4 regions of the Streptomyces sp. NPDC043812 genome follow, and region 3 is predicted to be linked to each of the others. Evidence: riboswitches for the same ligand, from Rfam matches in the RefSeq annotation. Region 3 holds a riboswitch; each other region holds the start of a gene.
What was found. A riboswitch is a leader RNA that binds a small molecule or an ion and turns the genes downstream of it on or off. The one in region 3 is predicted to bind cobalamin.
Positions count from the first base shown of each region.

Region 1: linked by a shared signal. The riboswitch ahead of AC067Z_RS00310 (cobalamin biosynthesis protein) and the one ahead of AC067Z_RS25190 (prenyltransferase/squalene oxidase repeat-containing protein) in region 3 are both predicted to bind cobalamin.
Region 2: linked by a shared signal. The riboswitch ahead of metE (5-methyltetrahydropteroyltriglutamate--homocysteine S-methyltransferase) and the one ahead of AC067Z_RS25190 (prenyltransferase/squalene oxidase repeat-containing protein) in region 3 are both predicted to bind cobalamin.
Region 4: linked by a shared signal. The riboswitch ahead of AC067Z_RS22520 (ribonucleoside-diphosphate reductase subunit alpha) and the one ahead of AC067Z_RS25190 (prenyltransferase/squalene oxidase repeat-containing protein) in region 3 are both predicted to bind cobalamin.

Region 1 covers NZ_JBWKCY010000001.1:53,461-58,847, forward strand. The annotation lists gene AC067Z_RS00290 (alpha/beta hydrolase) at 1-320, opposite strand, end outside; gene AC067Z_RS00295 (class II aldolase/adducin family protein) at 391-1,053, opposite strand; gene AC067Z_RS00300 (inorganic phosphate transporter) at 1,264-2,496, shown strand; gene AC067Z_RS00305 (hypothetical protein) at 2,509-2,730, shown strand; cobalamin riboswitch at 2,881-3,021, shown strand; gene AC067Z_RS00310 (cobalamin biosynthesis protein) at 3,112-4,062, shown strand; gene AC067Z_RS00315 (cobyric acid synthase) at 4,059-5,387, shown strand, end outside.
Region 2 covers NZ_JBWKCY010000011.1:184,870-190,256, forward strand. The annotation lists gene aceA (isocitrate lyase) at 186-1,469, shown strand; partial or broken gene AC067Z_RS18475 (malate synthase A) at 1,576-2,082, shown strand; cobalamin riboswitch at 2,317-2,537, shown strand; gene metE (5-methyltetrahydropteroyltriglutamate--homocysteine S-methyltransferase) at 2,701-5,019, shown strand; gene AC067Z_RS18485 (CbtA family protein) at 5,175-5,387, opposite strand, start outside.
Region 3 covers NZ_JBWKCY010000018.1:16,495-21,881, forward strand. The annotation lists gene AC067Z_RS25175 (hypothetical protein) at 1-474, opposite strand, end outside; gene AC067Z_RS25180 (HIT family protein) at 491-925, opposite strand; gene AC067Z_RS25185 (MBL fold metallo-hydrolase) at 1,279-2,316, shown strand; cobalamin riboswitch at 2,348-2,474, shown strand; gene AC067Z_RS25190 (prenyltransferase/squalene oxidase repeat-containing protein) at 2,585-3,808, shown strand; gene AC067Z_RS25195 (SCO2322 family protein) at 3,808-4,476, shown strand; gene AC067Z_RS25200 (energy-coupling factor transporter transmembrane component T family protein) at 4,473-5,387, shown strand, end outside.
Region 4 covers NZ_JBWKCY010000015.1:105,770-111,156, forward strand. The annotation lists gene AC067Z_RS22520 (ribonucleoside-diphosphate reductase subunit alpha) at 1-2,174, opposite strand, end outside; cobalamin riboswitch at 2,313-2,438, opposite strand; gene AC067Z_RS22525 (GNAT family N-acetyltransferase) at 2,492-2,992, opposite strand; gene mctP (monocarboxylate uptake permease MctP) at 3,076-4,710, opposite strand; gene AC067Z_RS22535 (DUF3311 domain-containing protein) at 4,707-4,988, opposite strand; gene AC067Z_RS22540 (GntR family transcriptional regulator) at 5,346-5,387, opposite strand, start outside.

The DNA of each region.
Region 1 (5,387 bases), on a different contig from region 3:
CCGCCCGCGGCCACCCGTTCGAGCCGTCGGACGACGGTGTCCGCGGACGGGGCCACCCCGTCGAGGACGGGGCCGACGACCGCGTGCACGCCGGACCCCTCCAGGCCGTAGGTGCCGGTCCGCGTCGAGGCGAGACTGCGGGTCAGTGTCACGCGGCCGGGGCCGGTGTCGTGCACGGTGAGCCGCGGTTCACCCGGCAGGGGACGGCGGGGCCGTGCTCCGAGGGCGGCGTGGCTCGCGTAGCGTCCGGCGGCGACCGCGGCCGCGCCGACGCCTATCAGGGTGGAGACGGCTGCTGCCGTCGCTGTAGCGGGGCGCACGGATCCAGTGTCGGCGCGGGTGGCCGGGGGTGCCAGTGGGCGGCGCTCGGGCACGGACCGGGCAGAGCGGTCAGCTGCGTCGGCCGTACCCCTTCAGCTGCGTCGCCGCCTCTGCGAGCTGGGTGTCCGACAGCAGGTTCGGCTCGCGGCCCGGGACGGCGGAGGCCGTGAGCCACAGGCGGGACATCCACTCGAGCTGGGCCGTGCGGTCGTACGCCTGGGCCAGGGAGTCGCCGTGGGCGACAGTGCCGTGGTTCTGGAGGAGGCAGGCCGACCGTCCGCGCAGCGCGCCGAGCATGTTCCGTGCGAGTTCGGGGGTGCCGTACAGCGCATAGGGCGCGACACGGACGGGGCCGCCCAGAGCGGCGGTCATGTAGTGGATCGGCGGCAGCTCGGGGACGAGCGTGGAGACTGCGGTGGCGTGCACGGCGTGGGTGTGGACGACCGCGGCGGCGGACGTGTGGCGGTAGATCTCCAGGTGCAGCGGCAGTTCGCTGGTGGGCGGGAGCTCGCCGGTGACCTGACGGCCGTCGAGGTCGACGGCGACGGTGTCCCGGGGCCGGAGCCGGTCGTACGGCACTCCGCTCGGCGTCACGAGCACCAGGTCCCCGACGCGTACGGAGACGTTGCCGGACGTGCCCACCACGAGGCCCTCGGCAGCAGTCCTGCGGGCTGTCGCGACGAGGTCCTGCCATGCCTGTTCGATCGGGTCCTGCCGAGGCTGCTCAGTCATGCGGCGATCCTGTCAGCAGGGCCGCCGGAGCCGACAGGGGCACGGACGGTGTTCGAGTGGTGGCAGGGTGTCCCGCCGGGGCGTCAAAAGTGCAAACGGAATACTCAGCCCCCAGTTGCGGACACCGCTCCGCCGGACCCAGTTCACCTTCCGTTCATCCAGGTTGCCTACGGTCGGCGCGTCAATGACGCCAAACGATTGCCTGGGTAAATGGAACACATCACACTGCTGCTCGCGATTGTGATCGTGACAGCTCTCGTGTTCGATTTCACGAACGGTTTCCACGACACGGCCAACGCGATGGCGACGACCATCTCGACCGGCGCTCTGAAGCCCAAGACCGCGGTGGCCATGTCCGCCGTTCTGAACCTCGTCGGCGCTTTCCTCTCGGTGGAGGTCGCCAAGACGATCTCCAGCGGCCTCGTCGACGAATCAGGCATCACCCCTGAAGTCATCTTCGCGGCGCTCGTCGGCGCCATTCTCTGGAATCTGATGACCTGGCTCATCGGACTGCCGTCCAGCTCCTCGCACGCCCTCATGGGTGGCCTCATCGGCGCCACCGTCGCCTCCGTCGGCATGAGCGGCGTCGACGGCAGCGTCGTCGTGACCAAGGTGCTGATCCCCGCGATCGCCGCGCCGCTGGTGGCCGGTATCGCCGCCTATCTCGCCTCCCGGCTGACGTACAGGATCGGGAAGAACGCGGACCCGAAGGCGACCGCCAAGGGCTACCGCTCCGGCCAGATCGCCTCCGCCGGTCTCGTCTCCCTGGCGCACGGCACCAACGACGCACAGAAGACGATGGGCATCATCACGCTGGCGCTCGTCGCCGGCGGTGTGCTCTCCCCCGGCTCCAACCCTCCGCTGTGGGTCATCCTCTCCGCCGGTATCGCGATCTCGCTCGGCACGTACCTCGGCGGCTGGCGCATCATCCGCACCATGGGCAAGGGCCTCACCGACCTCCAGCCGCAGCAGGGCTTCGCCGCCCAGACCAGCGCGGCCAGCGTCATCCTCGCCTCCTCCAACCTCGGCTTCTCGCTCTCCACGACCCACTCGTGCTCCGGCGCGGTGATGGGCGCGGGCCTCGGCCGCAAGGGCGGTGTGGTCCGCTGGTCCACCGCGACCCGGATGTTCGTGGCCTGGGGTCTGACCCTGCCGGCCGCGGGTCTGGTCGCCGCGGGTTCGGAGTTCGTCACCAAGCAGGGTGACTGGGGCGTCGCGGCCGTCGCCGTGTTCCTCGTCGCCTCCTGCCTCGCGATCTGGCTCGTCTCCCGCCGCCAGGTCGTCGACCACACCAACGTCAACGAGACGGAGACCGCGGCCGACGAGCCCGCGGGCATCGTCACCACCGCCATCGCGGCCGTCGCCCCGCCGCCGGCGGGCGAGCTCAAGACCACCATCCCGGCCCCGGCCGAGCCCGAGCCGGCCCGTCCGGCCACGGTGTAAGGAATCAGCAGCATGAAGATCGACTGGGCAGCTCTCGGCTCCGTGTTCGGCGTGAGCCTCGTCGCCACCGTCGCCCTGGTGGGCCTGTTCACCCTGGGCATCGTGGGCCTGACCAAGCACGAGTCGGCGAGCGCGAACGGCGGCTCGGCGTCCATGGCCCGAACCGCCGCGTACGCCTGCTTCGCGCTGTGCGCCGCGGCCGTCGCGTACGGGATCTATCTGATCGTCGTCTGACCGGTCGTCGGCCGACGACCGCACGACCCGTTCGGAAGCCGGGCCGGAGCCCCCTCGGGGACCTCCGTCCCGGCTTTCGTATGCCGCCCGGCGGACGCCCGGTGTGGGGCTCGGCACACTGTCCCGCCGCAGGTCAAGGGTGAGTTGACGGGCGTTCGCGGGCGTGGTGGACTGCCGGGGCCATATACGGCGGCAGAAGAGGAAGTCCGGTGCGAATCCGGCGCGGTCCCGCCACTGTCACCCGGGAGGTCCCGGGGAGCCAGGAACTCTCACCGCCGGTCACGTCGAACCAGGGCGCGGACCCTGAGTGAGGACTCGTCACCATGCCTGGCTGCAGTTCAGCCCTGCCCGTCGGACACCACCCCAGAGGTCGCTGACCCCATGCGTGCCGACCGGATCTTCGTGTACGGCGCCACCGCCGGTCTCGCCGGTGACCTCCTCGTCGGGGACCCCCGCAGGGGCCATCCCGTCGCTGCCTTCGGGCGTGCGGCCGGTGCCGTCGAGCGCATGCTGTGGCGCGACCACCGTGGCTGGGGCGCCCTGCACACCGCCGTCTGCGCCGGAGGCGCCGTCGCCGTCGGGGCGTTGGCGTCCCGTGCCGTGCGCCGCTCCCCCGCCGCGTCGGTCGCGCTGACCGCCGCCGCCACGTGGGCCGTCGTCGGGGGCACCTCCCTGGGCCGCGAGGGACGTTCCATCGGCGAGGCACTGGCGGCCGGGGACATCGACACCGCTCGCGAGCGCCTGCCTCATCTGTGCGGGCGCGATCCGCAGTCCCTCGACGAGCAGCAGATCGCCCGCGCCGTCGTCGAGTCCGTCGCCGAGAACACCTCCGACGCCGTTGTCGGCGCCCTGGTGTGGGGCGCGGTCGCGGGTGTACCGGGGCTGCTCGGCTTCCGCGCGGTCAACACCCTCGACGCCATGGTCGGCCACAGGTCACCCCGCCATCTGCGGTACGGATGGGCCTCCGCACGGCTGGACGACGTGGCCGGCTGGCCGGGTGCCCGGCTCACCGCCGCGCTCGCGGCCGTCGCCGGCCCGAACCCGCGCGGGGCCATGGGCGCCTGGCGCGCGGACGCGGCGAAGCATCCGAGCCCCAACGCGGGCCCTGTGGAGGCGTCGTTCGCCGGGGCGCTCGGCGTACGGCTGGGCGGGACCCTCTCTTACGGCGGGCGGGTCGAGCACCGGCCGGTGCTCAACGGAGGCGGACGAGCGGTGGAGTTCGGCGACATCGACCGCGCGGTGCGGCTGTCGCGCCGCATCGGAGTGCTGACGCTGGCGGCCTGCGCGGGTGCGCGGCTCGTCCGCGGAGCCATGAGGGGACGGCGTACATGAGCGGCGGACTGCTGGTCGCGGGGACGACGTCGGACGCCGGGAAGAGCGTGGTGACCGCCGGGATCTGCCGATGGCTGGTGCGGCAGGGCGTGAAGGTCGCGCCCTTCAAGGGGCAGAACATGTCCCTCAATTCGTTCGTGACCCGGGAGGGTGCGGAGATCGGCCGGGCGCAGGCGATGCAGGCGCAGGCCGCCCGCGTCGAGCCGAGCGCGCTGATGAACCCTGTGCTGCTCAAGCCCGGCAGCGACCGGTCCAGCCAGGTCGTGCTGATGGGCAAGCCCGTCGGCGAGATGAGCGCGAAGGGGTACCACGGGAACAGGCAGCGGGAGCTGTTCGAACCCGTCATGGCGTGCCTGGACGAGCTGCGGGGCACGTATGACGCCGTGATCTGCGAGGGGGCGGGCAGTCCGGCCGAGATCAACCTGCGGCGCACGGACATCGTGAACATGGGCATCGCACGGGCGGCCCGGCTGCCGGTGCTGGTGGTCGGGGACATCGACCGGGGCGGGGTGTTCGCGCAGTTCTTCGGCACGACCGCGCTGCTGGCTCCGGAGGACCAGGAGCTCGTCGCCGGCTATCTGGTCAACAAGTTCCGGGGTGATGTGACGCTGCTGGAGCCGGGCCTGGACATGCTGCTCGGGCTCACCGGCCGGCGGACGTTCGGTGTCCTGCCGTACGCGCACGGGCTGGGCATCGACGAGGAGGACGGTCTGCGGGTGTCCCTGCGCGGTGCGGTACGCGAGTCCACGGTCGCTGCGCCGGTCGGCGAGGACGTGCTGCGGATCGCGGTGTGCGCCGTGCCGCTGATGTCGAACTTCACCGACGTGGACGCGCTGGCGGCCGAACCCGGCGTCGTGGTGCGGTTCGTGGACCGCGCGGAGGAGCTGGTGGACGCCGACCTGGTCGTGGTGCCGGGCACGCGCGGGACGGTGAAGGCACTGGCCTGGCTGCGGGAGCGCGGGCTGGCGGACGCGATCGCGCGGCGCGCGGCGGAGGGCCGGCCGGTACTGGGCATCTGCGGCGGCTTCCAGGCGCTGGCCGAGCACATCGAGGACGACGTCGAGTCGAGGGCCGGGCAGGTCGAAGGGCTCGGACTACTGCCGGTACGGGTCCGGTTCGCGCGCGAGAAGACCCTTGCGCGGCCGGTCGGCGAAGCGCTCGGCGAGCGGGTCGAGGGGTACGAGATCCATCACGGTGTCGCCGAAGTACGGGGCGGCGACCCCTTCCTGGACGGCTGCCGCGTCGGCGCGGTGTGGGGCACGCACTGGCACGGGTCGCTGGAGAGCGACGGCTTCCGGCGGGTGTTCCTGCGGGAGGTGGCGGCG
Region 2 (5,387 bases), on a different contig from region 3:
CGGGCGCGATTCACTGCCCTGACGTCGGAGATCCCGGACGTGGCGCCACACTGACCGGCAGCATTGCTCAGCTCCGCAGCGATGGTCCGGCGGGTCCACCTCACGTTCGAGACACACAGTGCCATCCCGTTGCGTACCGGTGCGGTGATTGGCAGTCAAGACAACCGAGAGAGACGGTGAAGGTCATGGCAGAGGCGACGACGAAGGCGGCCGAGGAGCTCGCGCAGCGGTGGGCGACGGACCCGCGCTGGCAGGGCACCGAGCGCACGTACACCGCCGAGGACGTCGTGCGGCTGTCCGGCAGCGTCCGCGAGGAGCACACCCTGGCCCGCCGCGGCGCCGAGCGGCTGTGGCGTCAGCTGCACGAGCAGGACTACATCCACGCGCTGGGCGCGCTGACCGGCGGCCAGGCCGTCCAGCAGGTGAGGGCGGGGCTGCAGGCCATCTACCTGTCCGGCTGGCAGGTCGCCGCCGACGCGAACCAGGCCGGCCACACCTACCCCGACCAGAGCCTGTACCCGGTCAACTCCGTCCCGCAGGTGGTGCGCCGGATCAACAACGCCCTGCTGCGCGCCGACCAGATCGCGACCGCCGAGGGCGGCACGGACACCACGGACTGGCTGGCACCGATCGTCGCCGACGCCGAGGCGGGCTTCGGCGGCCCGCTCAACGCGTTCGAGCTGACCAAGGCGATGATCGCCGCGGGCGCGGCGGGCATCCACTACGAGGACCAGCTGGCCTCCGAGAAGAAGTGCGGTCACCTCGGCGGCAAGGTCCTCGTGCCCGCCGCCCAGCACATCCGCACCCTGAACGCGGCCCGGCTCGCCGCGGACATCGCCGACGTCCCGACCGTGATCGTCGCCCGCACCGACGCGCTCGCCGCGAACCTGCTCACCAGCGACGTCGACGAGCGCGACGCCCGGTTCGTGACGGGGGAGCGCACCGCCGAGGGCTTCTACCGGGTCGAGAACGGCATGGCGCCGGTCATCGCCCGCGGGCTCGCCTACGCCCCGTACGCCGACCTGATCTGGGTCGAGACCGATACCCCGGACCTGGCGCAGGCCCGCGAGTTCGCCGAGGCCATCCACGCCCAGTACCCCGACCAGATGCTGGCGTACAACTGCTCGCCGTCGTTCAACTGGAAGGCGGCGCTGGACGACGACCAGATCGCCAAGTTCCAGCGCGAGCTCGGCGCGATGGGCTACCGCTTCCAGTTCATCACCCTCGCCGGCTTCCACTCGCTCAACCACGGCATGTTCGACTTGGCCCGCGGATACGCCGAGCACGGCATGACCGCCTATGTCGACCTGCAGGAGCGGGAGTTCGCCGCGCAGGAGCACGGCTTCACCGCCGTCAAGCACCAGCGCGAGGTCGGCACCGGCTACTTCGACCTGGTCTCCACCGCCGTCAACCCCGACTCCTCCACCACCGCGCTGGCCGGGTCGACGGAGGAAGAGCAGTTCCACTAGGGCACCCAGCCGGACATCCGTCCGTCCGGTCCGGCCCCCTGGCCGAGCGAGGGCCGGGCGACCGTCCCCGTCCGCCCCCGCTCCGCTTCCCTGCTCAGGAGAACCCATGTCCACCAGCGCACTGACCCCCCGCGTCCGCGTCCTCGCGGCTCCCGGTCACCGTCATGACGAGATCGTCACCCCCGCCGCCCTGGACTTCGTGGGCAGCCTCGTCGAAGCCTTCGACGAGCGCCGCCAGGAGCTCCTGAAGGAGCGTCGGCGGCAGGCGATACGCCTCTCCACGGGATCCCCGCTCGACTTCCCCCTGGTCACCAACGCCGTGCGCGCGGACCCGTCGTGGCGCGTCGCCCCGCCCGCTCCCGGCCTGACGGACCGCCGGGTCGAGATCACGGGCCCGCCCGACCGCCGCATGGCCGTCAACGCCCTCAACTCCGGCGCCGACGTCTGGATGGCGGACTTCGAGGACGCCACCTCCCCCGCCTGGGACAACATCATCGACGGCCAGCTCACCCTGCTCGACGCCGTCGAGCGCCGGATCGACTTCACCACCCCCGAGGGCAAGGAGTGGAGGCGGGGCTCCTCGGCCGCAAGACCGGCCGCGGTTTCCACACGTACGACCACGGCTGAGGACCTGGTGCGACCGGGCTGAGGGGCCCGGTGGGCCCGGGCTGAGGGGCCCGGGCCACTCCGCCGGCCGAGGGAGCCGGCGGGGGTGCCCACAGGGGAAGGGCGGGAAGCGCGGAGTGCGGCGCTTCCCGCCCTCGGGCGTTGCATGCACGCCGCCCTCGTGTCTCTGCTCACCTCCCGAATGATGGACGTGATTCTCCGCGGCGACACGACGCCCCGTACGCTGGCGGGTGCAGCTGGTTCGCCCCGTCCGCCAGGCGGGAGGCGTCGTAAGAGGGAACCCGGTGGGAATCCGGGACTGCCCCGCAGCGGTGAGCGGGAACGACCGCCGTCATACGCACTGGGCCCGACAAGGTCCGGGAAGCGACGGCCAGTAGGTGCCGCCGGGAATCCGGCGACGAGCCCGCGAGTCCGAAGACCTGCCCGTTGCCCGCGTGCGTACATGCGCACGCGGACATCCCGGTGACCTCGAGGGCGGGTCGGCGAACACACCAGACGGATGACCGCGCTGTACGGCGCAGGCTCGTTCCGTCCGGTTCGTCACCCTTCGCGTTCTCGTCCCGTCCCCGGGATCTCAGGGATTCATCTCGCGAAGGAGATCTCCGTGACCACCAAGTCCGCAGCCGCGGCAGCACCGGCCACCGTCTACGGCTACCCCCGTCAGGGACAGAACCGGGAACTGAAGAAGGCGATCGAGGGCCATTGGAAGGGCCGCGTCACCGCCGACACCCTCCGGTCCACCGCCGCCGATCTGCGCCGGACGAACTGGCAGCAGCTCGCCGCAGCCGGGATCCACGAAGTCCCGACCGGTGACTTCTCGTACTACGACCACGTCCTCGACACCACCGTCATGGTCGGTGCGATCCCCGCCCGCCACCGGGCCGCCGTCGACGCCGACGCCCTGGCCGGCTACTTCGCCATGGCGCGCGGTACCAAGGATGTGGCCCCACTGGAGATGACCAAGTGGTTCGACACCAACTACCACTACCTCGTACCGGAGCTGGGGCCGGACACCGTCTTCACCGCGGACTCCGTCAAGCAGGTCGGTGAGTTCAAGGAAGCACTCGCCCTCGGTCTGACGCCCCGTCCGGTGCTCGTCGGGCCGGTCACCTATCTGCTGCTGGCCAAGCCGGCACCGGGCGTGGCCGAGGACTTCGAGCCCCTGAGTCTGTTGGACCGGCTGCTGCCCGTGTACGCGGAGGTGCTCGCCGATCTGCGGTCCGCGGGGGCGGAGTGGGTGCAGTTGGACGAACCCGCACTCGCGCAGGACCGCACCACCGCCGAGCTGGAGGCCGCCTCCCGCGCCTACCGCAACCTCGGTGCACTCGCGGACAGGCCGAAGCTGCTGGTCGCCTCCTACTTCGACCGCCTCGGGGACGCCCTCCCCGTACTGGCGAAGGCTCCCGTCGACGGGCTCGCGCTCGACTTCACCGAGTCGGCCGCCGCCAACCTCGACGATCTCGCCGCCGCGGGCGGGCTGCCCGGCAAGCGACTGGTGGCCGGTGTCGTCAACGGACGCAACATCTGGGTGAACGATCTGGGAAAGTCGCTCGCCACCCTCGGCACACTGCTGGGACTGGCCGACCGGGTCGACGTCTCCGCCTCGTGCTCGCTGCTGCACGTCCCGCTGGACGCCACGGCCGAGCGTGACCTCGACCCGCAGATCAGGCGCTGGCTCGCCTTCGCCCGGCAGAAGTCGGCCGAGATCGTCACCCTCGCCCGCGGGCTCGGTCAGGGCACCGACGCCATCGCGGCCGAACTCGCCGCGAACCGGGCCGATCTGGCCTCCCGCGCCGGATCACCCATCACCCGCGACCCCGCCGTGCGGGCCCGCGCCGCGGCGATCACGGGCGCCGACGCCCGGCGCTCCCAGCCCTACGCCGAGCGCGCCGCGGCCCAGCGTGCCCACCTCCGTCTCCCCCTGCTGCCGACGACCACCATCGGCTCGTTCCCGCAGACCCCGGAGCTGCGCTCCGCCCGCGCCGACCTGCGCGGCGGCCGCCTCGACACCGCCGGTTACGAGAAGCGCATCGAGGCGGAGATCCGCGAGGTCATCTCCTTCCAGGAGAAGACCGGCATCGACGTCCTCGTGCACGGCGAACCCGAACGCAACGACATGGTGCAGTACTTCGCCGAGCAGCTCACCGGCTACCTGGCCACCCAGCACGGCTGGGTGCAGTCCTACGGCACCCGCTACGTCCGCCCGCCGATCCTCGCCGGCGACATCTCCCGCCCCGAGCCGATGACCGTCCGCTGGACGACCTACGCGCAGTCGCTCACCGACCGGCCGGTCAAGGGAATGCTCACCGGCCCCGTCACCATGCTCGCCTGGTCCTTCGTCCGCGACGACCAGCCCCTGGGGGACACCGCTCGGCAGGTCGCCCTCGCCCTGCGCGACGAGGTCGGCGATCTCGAAGCCGCGGGCACCTCCGTCATCCAGGTCGACGAGCCCGCCCTGCGCGAGACCCTGCCACTGCGTTCCGCCGACCACGCCGGGTATCTCGCCTGGGCCACCGAGGCGTTCCGGCTCACCACGAGTGGCGTACGGCCGGACACCCAGATCCACACGCACATGTGCTACGCCGAGTTCGGCGACATCGTGCAGGCGATCGACGACCTCGACGCCGACGTGATCAGCCTGGAGGCCGCCCGCTCCCACATGCAGGTCGCCCGCGAACTCGCCGCCCACGGCTACCCGCGCGAGGCCGGCCCCGGCGTGTACGACATCCACTCGCCCCGGGTTCCGGGCGCGGACGAGTCCGCGGCACTGCTGCGCAAGGGACTCGAAGCCATCCCGGCAGAGCGACTCTGGGTCAACCCGGACTGCGGTCTGAAGACCCGCGGCTGGCCCGAAACCCGTGCCTCGCTGGAGAATCTGGTCGCGGCGGCCCGCGCCGTGCGCGGGGAACTCTCCACGTCCTGACGCGCCGACGGCCGGGAGAACGCTCGCAGAGCATTCTCCCGGCCGTCCGGCCGCTTGGGCCGCCTGCCGGGCTACGCGGGCAGGCGGGCCCCGAAGCGTGTGCAGCGCGGCACGCCGGACCGGCACCATCCAGCCGGTCCGACCTGCCGTGCGGGTCAGCCCGAAACCGGCGCCGGCTGCTCCACCGGTGCACCCGCCCCGACCGGTCGGGGCGCCAGGAGGCGCTGCGCCAGGACACCGAAGACCGTACCGAAGACGGTCCACAACACGGCCTGGATCGCCAGTGACGCGACCCTGAACTCCCACAGCAGCGCTGCGGGGAAGCCGGCCTTTACCGCGTCGTCGTTCGCCGGCAGGAACACACAAGC
Region 3 (5,387 bases):
CAAGCCGTTGTACTGGTACTTGAACTCCTTCTCATTACTGTGGATCACGATGCCATGACACCCATCGGATTCCCGCACGACGCCGGCTATGAAATGATTTCCCTTGTGGAAATTCCATTCATAGCTGCTGAACTGATCGATAGTCGCCCGCAACTCGTCGAAGCGCCGCGCGCTCCATCTCTCCGTGGGATCACCCGAAAGCCAAAAGATGGAGGAAGTGTCGATGTTCACCGTCGCATCGACTGGAATGATTGGCACGGCGCACTGCCAATCCACCAGGCAGCCTGTCGCAAATCCCCCTGCAATTCTGATCACATCGTGCGGAACACACAGATCGGCTGCAGCCGTGATTTCACATTCCGCATGGGGGTCAAGCTTTCGGAGTGCTGAGCGAAGTACCCGTTCCGTCCCCTCCAGGTGAGGAATCAGAAACTCTTGCGCCGGATCGCCGGGAAGGATTTCACGGATCCTCACGTCAGCCTCCTGTTGGCTACTTGAGTGCGTCCCGGACTTCGGCGAGTGTCGGCGACTCGGCCAGGTGCGCATTGTCGTTCAGCACGGGAGGGGTAGGCCAACCCGAATCCACCCAGCTCACGCTGGCGAACTGCTGCTCAGCTGCGTATCGAGGCAGCACATGGAAGTGAAGATGACTGTCCACCATCATCAGCATGATGTAGTTCATCTTCTGCGGGCCGAATACACTCTTCAGCTTCGAGTCGATGTGACGCGTCATGACCGCAAGGTCAGCGCCCTCCTCCGGCGTGATGGCCGCGAAGCTGTCCGCATACCGGTTGAGGGACAGGATTCCCGAGCCCAGCGTGGAATGAACCGGACGGACGGACCATGTCCAGTGTTCTGTTGAGTGAATAGTGAGCTCATCGAGCCGGAACTTGACTCGGAACTCTTCAAGGTTGGTGGAGGTCATCGGTCCCGTTCCATTTGGGGCTGAACGTTGCTTGTTCTTCGCCCGAGTTGGCCAAATACCGCTCATCAACGGTCTCCTGACGAAGCGGTATCTGACTGTATCGCGTGCATGTACCGTGCGTAAGCCGATCGCGCAGCTCGGGGAAGAGGAAACCACCACTGCGAACCGGTGACCATCCCAGTGAGCCTGTTGGGGTCCAAGTTATGGCTGTGCAAGATCTCTTCAGGGCTCTCGGACGGCACATCAGCCGAACGAGGGACGCGGTGATCAGCGAAGCGAGGGTACGGGCCTGTCGACTATTGCAACGAGTTCTAGTTACATGAGCTCTGCTGTCGAAGAGAGTGGAGCCCTCCATGAACCAGGTGACCGATCACGGCGGCGGCGTACGGTCCATCCGCGTACCCATCCCCGACAACCCCCTCGGCCACACCCTGGTCCACCTCCTCGACACCGACCGCGGCCCGGTCCTCGTCGACACCGGCTGGGACGACCCCCACTCCTGGGACACCCTCGCCGCCGGCCTCGCGGCCTGCGGCACCTCACCCGCCGAGATCCACGGTGTGGTCATCACCCACCACCACCCCGACCACCACGGCCTGTCGGGACGCGTCCGCGAGGCGTCCGGCGCCTGGATCGCGATGCACGCAGCCGACGCCACCGTCGTCCGCCGCACCCGCGAGGCCGAACCGGGACTGTGGCTCGACTACCTCACCGACAAACTGGACCGCGCCGGCGCACCCGCCGAGCACACCGCTCCGCTGCGCGCCATGCGTGCCGCGGGCGGCGGCGGAGGCCTCCCCGGACTGCGCGCGGCGCTGCCGGATTGGGAGATCGTCCCCGGCGAACTGCTCGACCTCGCGGGCCGTCGGCTGCGCGCGGTGTGGACGCCCGGCCACACCCCCGGCCATGTCTGTCTGCACCTCGAGGAAAACCACCCCACCCGGCGCCCCGGCAACGGCCGCCTCTTCTCCGGCGATCACCTGCTGCCCGCCATCACCCCGCACATCGGCCTGTACGAGGACCCCGACGACGACACGGTCACCGACCCCCTCGGCGACTACCTCGACTCCCTGGAACGCATCGGCCGCCTCGCCCCCGCCGAGGTCCTCCCCGCCCACCAGTACGCCTTCACCGGCGCGACGGACCGCGTGCGGGAACTGCTCGCCCACCACGAGGCGAGACTGAGCGGCCTGCTCGCCCTTCTGACCCGTCCGTTCACCCCCTGGCAGGTCGCCGAGCGGATGGAGTGGAACCGTCCGTGGGCCGAGATCCCGTACGGCTCGCGCACCATCGCCGTCTCGGAGGCGGAGGCCCATCTGCGGCGGCTGGTGAAGCTGGGGCGTGCGGAGGTGGTGGCGGGGAGCACGCCGACGCTCTACGCGGCGGTGTGACGCGAGCGACCCCCCGCAGGCCGGTGACCGGCCGGTAGAGTGAGCGCGTCGTCCATGCCCGTACGGGGGGAAGCCGGTGGGAATCCGGCACTGACCCGCAACCGTGAGCCGCCTCAGAAGCGGCGAGTCGGAATGCCCCGCACGCGGTCGTGACCGGCTCGTGTCACCGGCACCCCGCCGGTGACCGGCACCGTCGAGGCATACGGAGCCGGAGCCCAGGTGCCCGAAGCGTGCCCGGATCCCGGCCCGCAGGAGAGGCACCCACGTCATGACCCCCGTCCGCCGCAGCGCCGCAGCACTCATCGCCTCCGTCGCGCTCGGGCTGACCGCCGCACCCGCAGCCGTCGCCGCTCCGTCCCCGACGCCGTCCGCCGCGCTGCCCTCGGGCCTGTACGGCACGACCGACCCGACGTACGACGGTGTGTGGCGGCAGTCCCTGGCGCTGCTCGCCCAGGACACCGTCGGCTACCGGCCCGCCGACAAGGCCGTCGACTTCCTCACCGGGCAGCAGTGCGCGAGCGGCGGGTTCGCCTCGTACCGCGCCGACCCCGCGAAGCCGTGCGACGCGAAGCTGCCGCTCGACACCAACGCGAGCGCGGCGGCCGTACAGGCGCTCGCCGCGCTGGGCGGCAAGGACGACGTCGTGAAGAAAACGACCGACTGGCTGCGGTCGGTGCAGAACGACGACGGCGGCTGGGGCTACAACCCGGGCGGCGCGAGCGACGCGAACTCCACCTCGGTCGTCATCGGCGCGCTGCAGGCCGCCGGCCAGAAGCCGGCCGAGGTGACGTCCAAGAGCGGCAAGTCGCCGTTCGACACGCTGCTGACGTTCGCGAAGCCGTGCGGCGGCAAGGACGGTGGCGCGTTCGTCTACCAGACCAAGTCCCCCGGCATCCTCGCCGACTCCACCGCGGCCGCCGTACTCGCCGCGAACGGCAAGGGCATGGTGACCACCGCCGGCACGAAGGACGCCGAGGGCCCGGCGTGCGAGAAGGGCGAGAACGTCGGGGACGCGGCGCACAACGGCGCCGCGTACCTCACGAACGGCCTCGCGAAGACGGGTCACTTCGACACGGCCCCGATGCCGGGCGCCGAGGACACCGCCCCCAAGCCTGACTTCGGCAACACGGCGGACGCCGTCGTCGCGCTGTCCGCGCAGGGCATGACCGAGCAGACGAAGAAGCCGCTGGGCTGGCTGCAGCAGAACGCGGCCGCGTGGGCGAAGGAGAACGGCCCTGCCGCCTACGCCCAGCTGATCTTCGCCGCGCATGCGACGGGCAGCGACCCGAAGGCGTTCGGCTCCACGGACCTGGTGGCGGGCCTGAACGCCACGGGCCCTGCGCCGACGGCCGCCGACTCCGGCACGTCGAAGGACAAGCAGGCAAAGAAGGACTCGTCGTCGATGTCGACGTGGTGGATCGTGGGCGTGTTCTTCGTGGCCGCGATCGGTGTCGGTTTCCTGTTCAGCGGCCGCCGGAAGTCGCAGGGCTGATGCGCACTCCCCGGACCCCCCGCGTTCTCGTCCTGCTCGGGCTCGCCGCGCTGCTCGCCGTGCTGGGCTCGGCGCCGGCGCAGGCGGCCGGCTACCGCTACTGGTCGTTCTGGCAGAGCAGCGGCGAGAAGTGGACGTACGCCACCGAGGGCCCGGCCACCGCGCGCCCCGAGGACGGGTCCGTGAACGGCTTCCGCTTCTCGGTGAGCGAGGACAGCGGGGACTCCGCACAGCCGCGCACCGCGCCGGACTTCGCCGAGATCTGCGCCGGGACCCCGGCGAAGGACGGCACGAAGCGGGTGGCGCTCGTCGTCGACTTCGGCACGGCGGCGGACGCGCCGAAGGGCGAGACCCCTCCCGCGCCCCGGACCGCGTGCGCGCGGGTCGCCCGGGCGGCGACGACGGCGGAAGCTCTGGCGCAGGTGGCGAAGCCGCTGCGCTACAACAGCGAGGCGCTGTTGTGCGCGATCTCGGGCTACCCGGAGTCGGGCTGCGGCGAGCAGGTCGCGGACGCCGAGCCGCCGGAGTCGGGGCCGGCCACCGCCACGCCCACGGCCGGAGAGGCCGCCCGGGACGGCGGCCCGTCTGTGGGTGTGTACGCGGGCATCGCGGCGGTCCTGGCACTGGCCGCGGCGGCGCTCTGGCAGTCCCGCCGCCACCGCCGATGACGCCGCGTGCCCCGGAGGACGCCGGGCCGGCGCCGGCCCCGCCGACGATACGGGCCGGGCGCGCCCGCGCCCGGCTCGACGCGCTCCGCGCGCCCGCCGCCTCCCGCAGCAACTCCCTGCACGCCGGGGCCTGGTGGCTCTGGGCCCTCGGGCTCGCGGTCGCCGCCTCGCGGACGACCAACCCCCTGCTCCTCGGGCTGCTCGTCGGTGTCGCCGGATACGTCGTCGCCGCCCGCCGCACCGACGCGCCCTGGGCCCGTTCCTACGGTGCGTTCGTCAAGCTGGGGCTGTTCGTGATCGCGATCCGGATCGTGTTCTCCGTCGCCCTCGGCTCCCCCATCCCCGGTACGCACCTGCTGTTCACCCTCCCCGAAGTCCCCATGCCCGACTGGGCCGACGGCATCCGGATCGGCGGCCGCGTCACCGGCGAGCAGCTGCTGTTCGCCCTGTACGACGGGGCCAAACTCGCGACCCTGCTCATCTGCGTGGGTGCCGCGAACGCGCTCGCCAACCCCGCCCGGCTGCTCAAGTCGCTGCCCGGCGCCCTGTACGAGGCCGGGGTGGCCGTCGTCGTCGCCATGACCTTCGCGCCGAACATGGTCGCGGACGTCCTGCGGCTGCGCACCGTGCGTCGGCTCCGGGGCCGCCCCACCGGGGGTGTGAGGGCCGTCGCCCAGATCGCGCTGCCGGTCCTGGAGGGAGCGCTGGAGAGGTCCGTGGCGGTCGCCGCGTCGATGGACGCCCGCGGCTACGGACGCACTGCGCAGGTGCCGCCCGCCGTGCGCCGCACGACGGCGGTGCTCACCCTCGGCGGGCTGCTCGGCGTCGCCGCCGGTTCGTACGGACTGCTCGCCGCGCAGGGGGCGGGATACGGCATACCCCTGCTGGTCACCGGGCTGCTCGCGGCGGCG
Region 4 (5,387 bases), on a different contig from region 3:
ATCGAGCTGAGCTTCCCGATGGTCGGCGTCTCCAGGAACAGGTTCAGCGACTGCGACTGGTCCAGGAACGGCGTGCGGGCGGCGGCCATGTCGATCAGGCCGCGCTGCGGGATCTCCCAGGCCGTGCGGTACAGCGCGCGGACGTCGGCCGGGATCCAGTTGAAGCCCTGCACCGAGCCGCTGGACTCGCGCAGCGCCTCACGAGTCTGCGCGTCCCATACGCCCAGCTGCTTCAGCTCCTCCACCAGATAGGCGTTGACCTGGAGGAACTCGCCGCTGAGCGTCTCGCGCTTGAACAGGTTGGACACCTGCGGCTCGATGCACTCGTACACGCCCGCGATCGAGGCGATGGTGGCGGTCGGTGCGATCGCGAGCAGGAGGGAGTTGCGCATCCCGCTCTTCGCCACCCGCGCGCGCAGGGTGTCCCAGCGCTCCGGCCAGTTGAGCTCGACGTTGTAGTGGTCGGGGTGCAGCACGCCACGGGCCGCGCGCGTCTTCGACCAGGCGGGCAGGGGACCGTTGCGTTCGGCGAGGTCGCAGGACGCCTCGTAGGCCGCCAGCATGATCCGCTCGGCGATCCGCGTCGACAGGGCCTTCGCCTCCGCCGAGTCGAACGGCAGTCGCAGCTTGAAGAAGACGTCCTGGAGGCCCATGGCGCCCAGACCCACCGGGCGCCACCGGGAGTTGGAGAGACCCGCCTGCTCGGTCGGGTAGAAGTTGATGTCGACGACCCGGTCGAGGAAGGTGACGGCGGTGCGGACGGCGGCGTCCAAGCGCTCCCAGTCGATGCCGTCGCCGCTGACGAAGGCACCCAGGTTGACCGAACCGAGGTTGCACACGGCCGTCTCGCCGTCGTTCGTGACCTCCAGGATCTCGGTGCACAGGTTCGAGGAGTGCACGACCGAGCCCGGCTCGGCGGTCTGGTTGGCGGTGCGGTTGGAGGCGTCCTTGAAGGTCATCCAGCCGTTGCCGGTCTGGGCCAGAGTCCGCATCATCCGGCCGTACAGGTCACGTGCCGGGATGGTCTTGCGTGCGAGCCCCTGGGCCTCGGCCTTGCGATAGGCCGCGTCGAACTCATCGCCCCACAGGTCGACCAGCTCGGGCACATCCGCGGGCGAGAAGAGCGACCAGTCGCCGTCGGTCTCGACACGGCGCATGAACTCGTCGGGGATCCAGTGCGCGAGGTTCAGGTTGTGCGTACGCCGGGCGTCCTCACCGGTGTTGTCGCGCAGCTCCAGGAACTCCTCGATGTCCGCGTGCCAGGTCTCCAGATAGATCGCGGCGGCGCCCTTGCGCCGACCGCCCTGGTTCACCGCGGCGACCGATGCGTCCAGGGTCTTCAGGAACGGGACGATGCCGTTGGAGTGCCCGTTGGTGCCCCGGATCAGCGAACCGCGGGCGCGGATACGGGAGTACGAGAGCCCGATGCCCCCCGCGTGCTTGGACAGGCGCGCGACCTGGTGGTACCGGTCGTAGATCGAGTCGAGCTCGTCGAGCGGCGAGTCCAGCAGATAGCAGGACGACATCTGCGGGTGGCGGGTGCCGGAGTTGAAGAGGGTGGGGGAGGACGGGAGGTAGTCGAGGCGGCTCATCAGCCCGTACAGCGCGGCGACCTCGTCCAGGGCGCGCACCGAATCGTCCTCGGCGAGGCCGGCGGCGACGCGCAGCATGAAGTGCTGCGGCGTCTCGATCACCTGGCGGGTGATCGGGTGGCGCAGCAGATAGCGGCTGTAGAGGGTGCGCAGCCCGAAGTAGCCGAACCGGTCGTCCGCGGCGGGGTCGATCAGCGCGTCGAGCCGGTCCGCGTGCAGCGCCACGAACGCCGCCGTACGGTCGGCGATCAGACCCTCGCGGTGCCCGACCGCGACGGACGCGGAGAACGACACAGCGCCCTCGCCCGCCGCCTCGTCGGCGATCGTGCGGGTCAGCAGCCGGGCGGCGAGCCGGGAGTAGGCCGGGTCCTCGGAGATCAGGCCCGCGGCGGCGTCGGTGGCGAGAGAGCGCAGTTCCGCGTCGTCCGACCCGGCGTGCCGGCCGCGCAGAGCGGCGGCGGCGACCCTGCCGGGGTCGGTGTCGGGCAGATCGGCCGTGAGGTCCGTCAGGGCCCGCAGCAGGACTGTGCCGGGTCCGTCCTGTTCGGTCGCTGAAGCCGGATCGGCTGGCGCGATGGTCACGTGGTGCTCTCCCTCGCTCGGCTTGGGCCGGCGGGGGGAGTGGCGCCAGGCAGGCGTGGGTCCGCTGAGGAACGGCACGGCGCGTGGCGTCCACCGGCCCAACCGCGAGGCCCGGACGTCTCGGCATCCGGATCGGTCGAGCCGGATGCACCGTCGGCAGGTCCTCGGACTTGTCGGATACGGCAAAGCGCACCGAATCACACCGTTGCGGGACAGTTCCGGATTCCCACCGGATTCCCCTGCGGCGACAGCGAGATGAGCATACATGTGGGGGGCGCGCCTTGCGTCACCCCCCACATGTTGTGTCGCGGGCCGGCCTACAGGTCCAGCGCGTACGTCAGCAGGGTGAAGCCGGGCAGCGGCTCCCAGTCCCGTTCGGGGGTGCGGACGAAGCCCAGGCGCCCGTAGAGCCGGTGTGCCGCATGCATCACCTCGTCCGTCGACAGCACGAGCCGCACGCACCCCGGGACCTCCCGTGCCCGGTCGATGCACCGGCGCACCAGAGCCTCGCCGGTGCCCCGGCCGCGTCCCCGCTCGGCGACGACCAGCATCCGGAACTCGGCCTCTCCGGGCCCGGCGATGTTCGCCCACGGCCCGCCTCCGGGGACGAACGCGACGCCACCGAGGAGGGTGTCCGCCGCGTCGACGGCGACGTACACCTCCGATGCGGCTGCCCGTCCGGCGACATCGCGCAGAGCGGGCAGATACGGGTCGTCGGCACCGTAGGCCAGCAGTCCGTCGTCCACATACGTCCGCGCCGTGAGCTCGCCGAGTTCCTCGTACTGCTCGGGTTCGATTCTCCTGATGGTGATGTCCATGCCCGGCAGTGTGCAGCAGAGCACGGCGAAGGGCCGCTGCATTTCCCGGACGGGAAACGCAGCGGCCCTCGGTGTGCGGTGGGTCAGTGACCGCCGGGGGAACCCGCCGTGGCCGGCGGGAGCTCGACCTTGACACCCGGGTCGCCCGCGTCCGCCGTGTAGTCGGACGGGCTCGTCTCGTCGACGCCGTCGGGGGCGTTGACCGCCCGCAGGACGAAGGTGAGGACGACCGTGACGACGACGTTCAGCACGAAGGCGGTGAGACCGATGTAGCCGATCTCGCCGATGCTGGGGATCTCCTTCAACGAGCCGCCGAAGTGCTTCTGCGTCGGGCTCGCGACACCGTACGCGGCGACCGTGCCGTAGATCATGCCGACCGCCCAGCCCGCCAGCAGCGCCCAGCGGTGGAACCAGCGCGTGAACAGACCGCCGACCAGCGCCGGGAAGGTCTGCAGGATCCAGATGCCGCCCAGCAGCTGGAAGTTGATGGCCACGGTCTTGTCCATGGTGAGGACGAAGACCAGCGCGCCCACCTTCACCAGCAGCGAGACGAGCTTGGAGACCTTGGTCTCCTGCGCCGGGGTCGCGTCGGGCTTCAGGAAGTCCTTGTAGATGTTCCTGGTGAACAGGTTGGCCGCGGCGATGGACATGATGGCCGCAGGCACCAGTGCGCCGATGCCGATCGCCGCGAAGGCCACGCCCGCGAACCAGTCCGGGAACATGTTCTCGAACAGCTGCGGGATCGCCAGCTGGCCGTTGGTCACGTTCACGCCTGCGGCGATCGCCATGAAGCCGAGCAGCGCCAGCAGACCCAGCATCAGGGAGTAGAGCGGCAGGATGGTGGTGTTGCGGCGGATCACCTCGCGGCTGCGCGAGGAGAGCGTCGCCGTGATCGAGTGCGGGTACATGAACAGCGCCAGCGCCGAGCCGAGCGCCAGCGTGGCGTAGCCCCACTGGCCGAGGTCACCGGGCACCAGCGCGCCGACCGGCTTGTCCGTCGCCGGGTTGATCTTCTCGAACTTGTCGCCCGCCGCCGCGAAGATCGCGTCGAACCCGCCCAGCTTGATGGGGATGTAGATGATCGCCACCGCGATGACGATGTAGATCAGCGTGTCCTTGACGAAGGCGATCAGCGCAGGCGCGCGCAGGCCGGAGGAGTACGTGTAGGCCGCGAGCACACCGAAGGCGATCAGCAGCGGCAGGTCCTTCACGAACCAGTTGGTGGTCTCGCCGCCGCCGACGCCCATGACGTCGAGCACGGCCTGGATGCCGACCAGCTGGAGCGCGATGTACGGCATCGTGGCGAGGATGCCGGTGACGGCGACCGCGAGGGACAGGCTCTTGGAGCCGAAGCGTCCGCGGACGAAGTCCGAGGTGGTGACGTATCCGTGCTTGTGCGACACCGACCACAGCCGCGGCAGGAAGGTGAAGATGAGCGGATAGACGAGGATCGTGTACGGCACGGCGAAGAAGCCGGCCGCTCCCGCCGCGTAGATGGCCGCCGGGACCGCGACGAAGGTGTAAGCGGTGTAGAGGTCGCCGCCGAGCAGGAACCAGGTCACCCAGGTGCCGAACGAGCGGCCGCCCAGGCCCCATTCGTCGAGGCTGTTCTCGTTGTCCGCCTTGCGCCAGCGCGCGGCGAGGAAGCCCATGACCGTGACGGCCAGGAAGAAGAAGATGAAGACGCCGAGTGCGACGCCGTTCACGTCGTTGTTCATCGGGACGCACCCCCCTTGCGGGCGCGCTGGTCACGCCGCCACAGCACGTAGGCCAGCATCGTGAGCACTGTCGAGATGAACACCCACGCCATCTGGTACCAGTAGAAGAACGGCATGCCGATAAATGTCGGGTCGACCTTCGCGTAGGAGTCGACCCAGAGCATCGCCACGAAGGGTGCGAAGAGACAGAGGGCGATGATGACGCGCACCGGTGTGATGACCGGTTGTTTCGCTTCGGGCGCTTCCGGCGCTTCTGGCGCCTCGGGCACTGCGGACATGCGGCTCCGTCCCCTCACTGGACACCTGTGTAATGCGCAGGAAATCTAGGCGAGTCGTTCGAGCCTCGTCACCCCCCGTCCGCATATCGGTACGGCAACGACTTCACGCCGGGGTGGGCAAAACGTGCCATGGCGCCGCAACGGGTTGCGGCGCCATGGCGATTGGGGATCGAGTTCAGCCGTTCGGGCGCTGGAGCCTCGCCACGCTGCGAGTCTCCGGGGGCAACCCCCGGACCCCCGGCCGGGCTCCGGTGCGGGCCGGTTGCTCAGCCGTTCGGGCGCTGGAGCCTCGCCACGCTGCGAGTCTCCGGGGGCAACCCCCGGACCGCCGGCCGGGCTCCGGTGCGGGCCGGTTGCTCAGCCGTTCGGGCGCTGGAGCCTCGCCACGAACTTGTACCG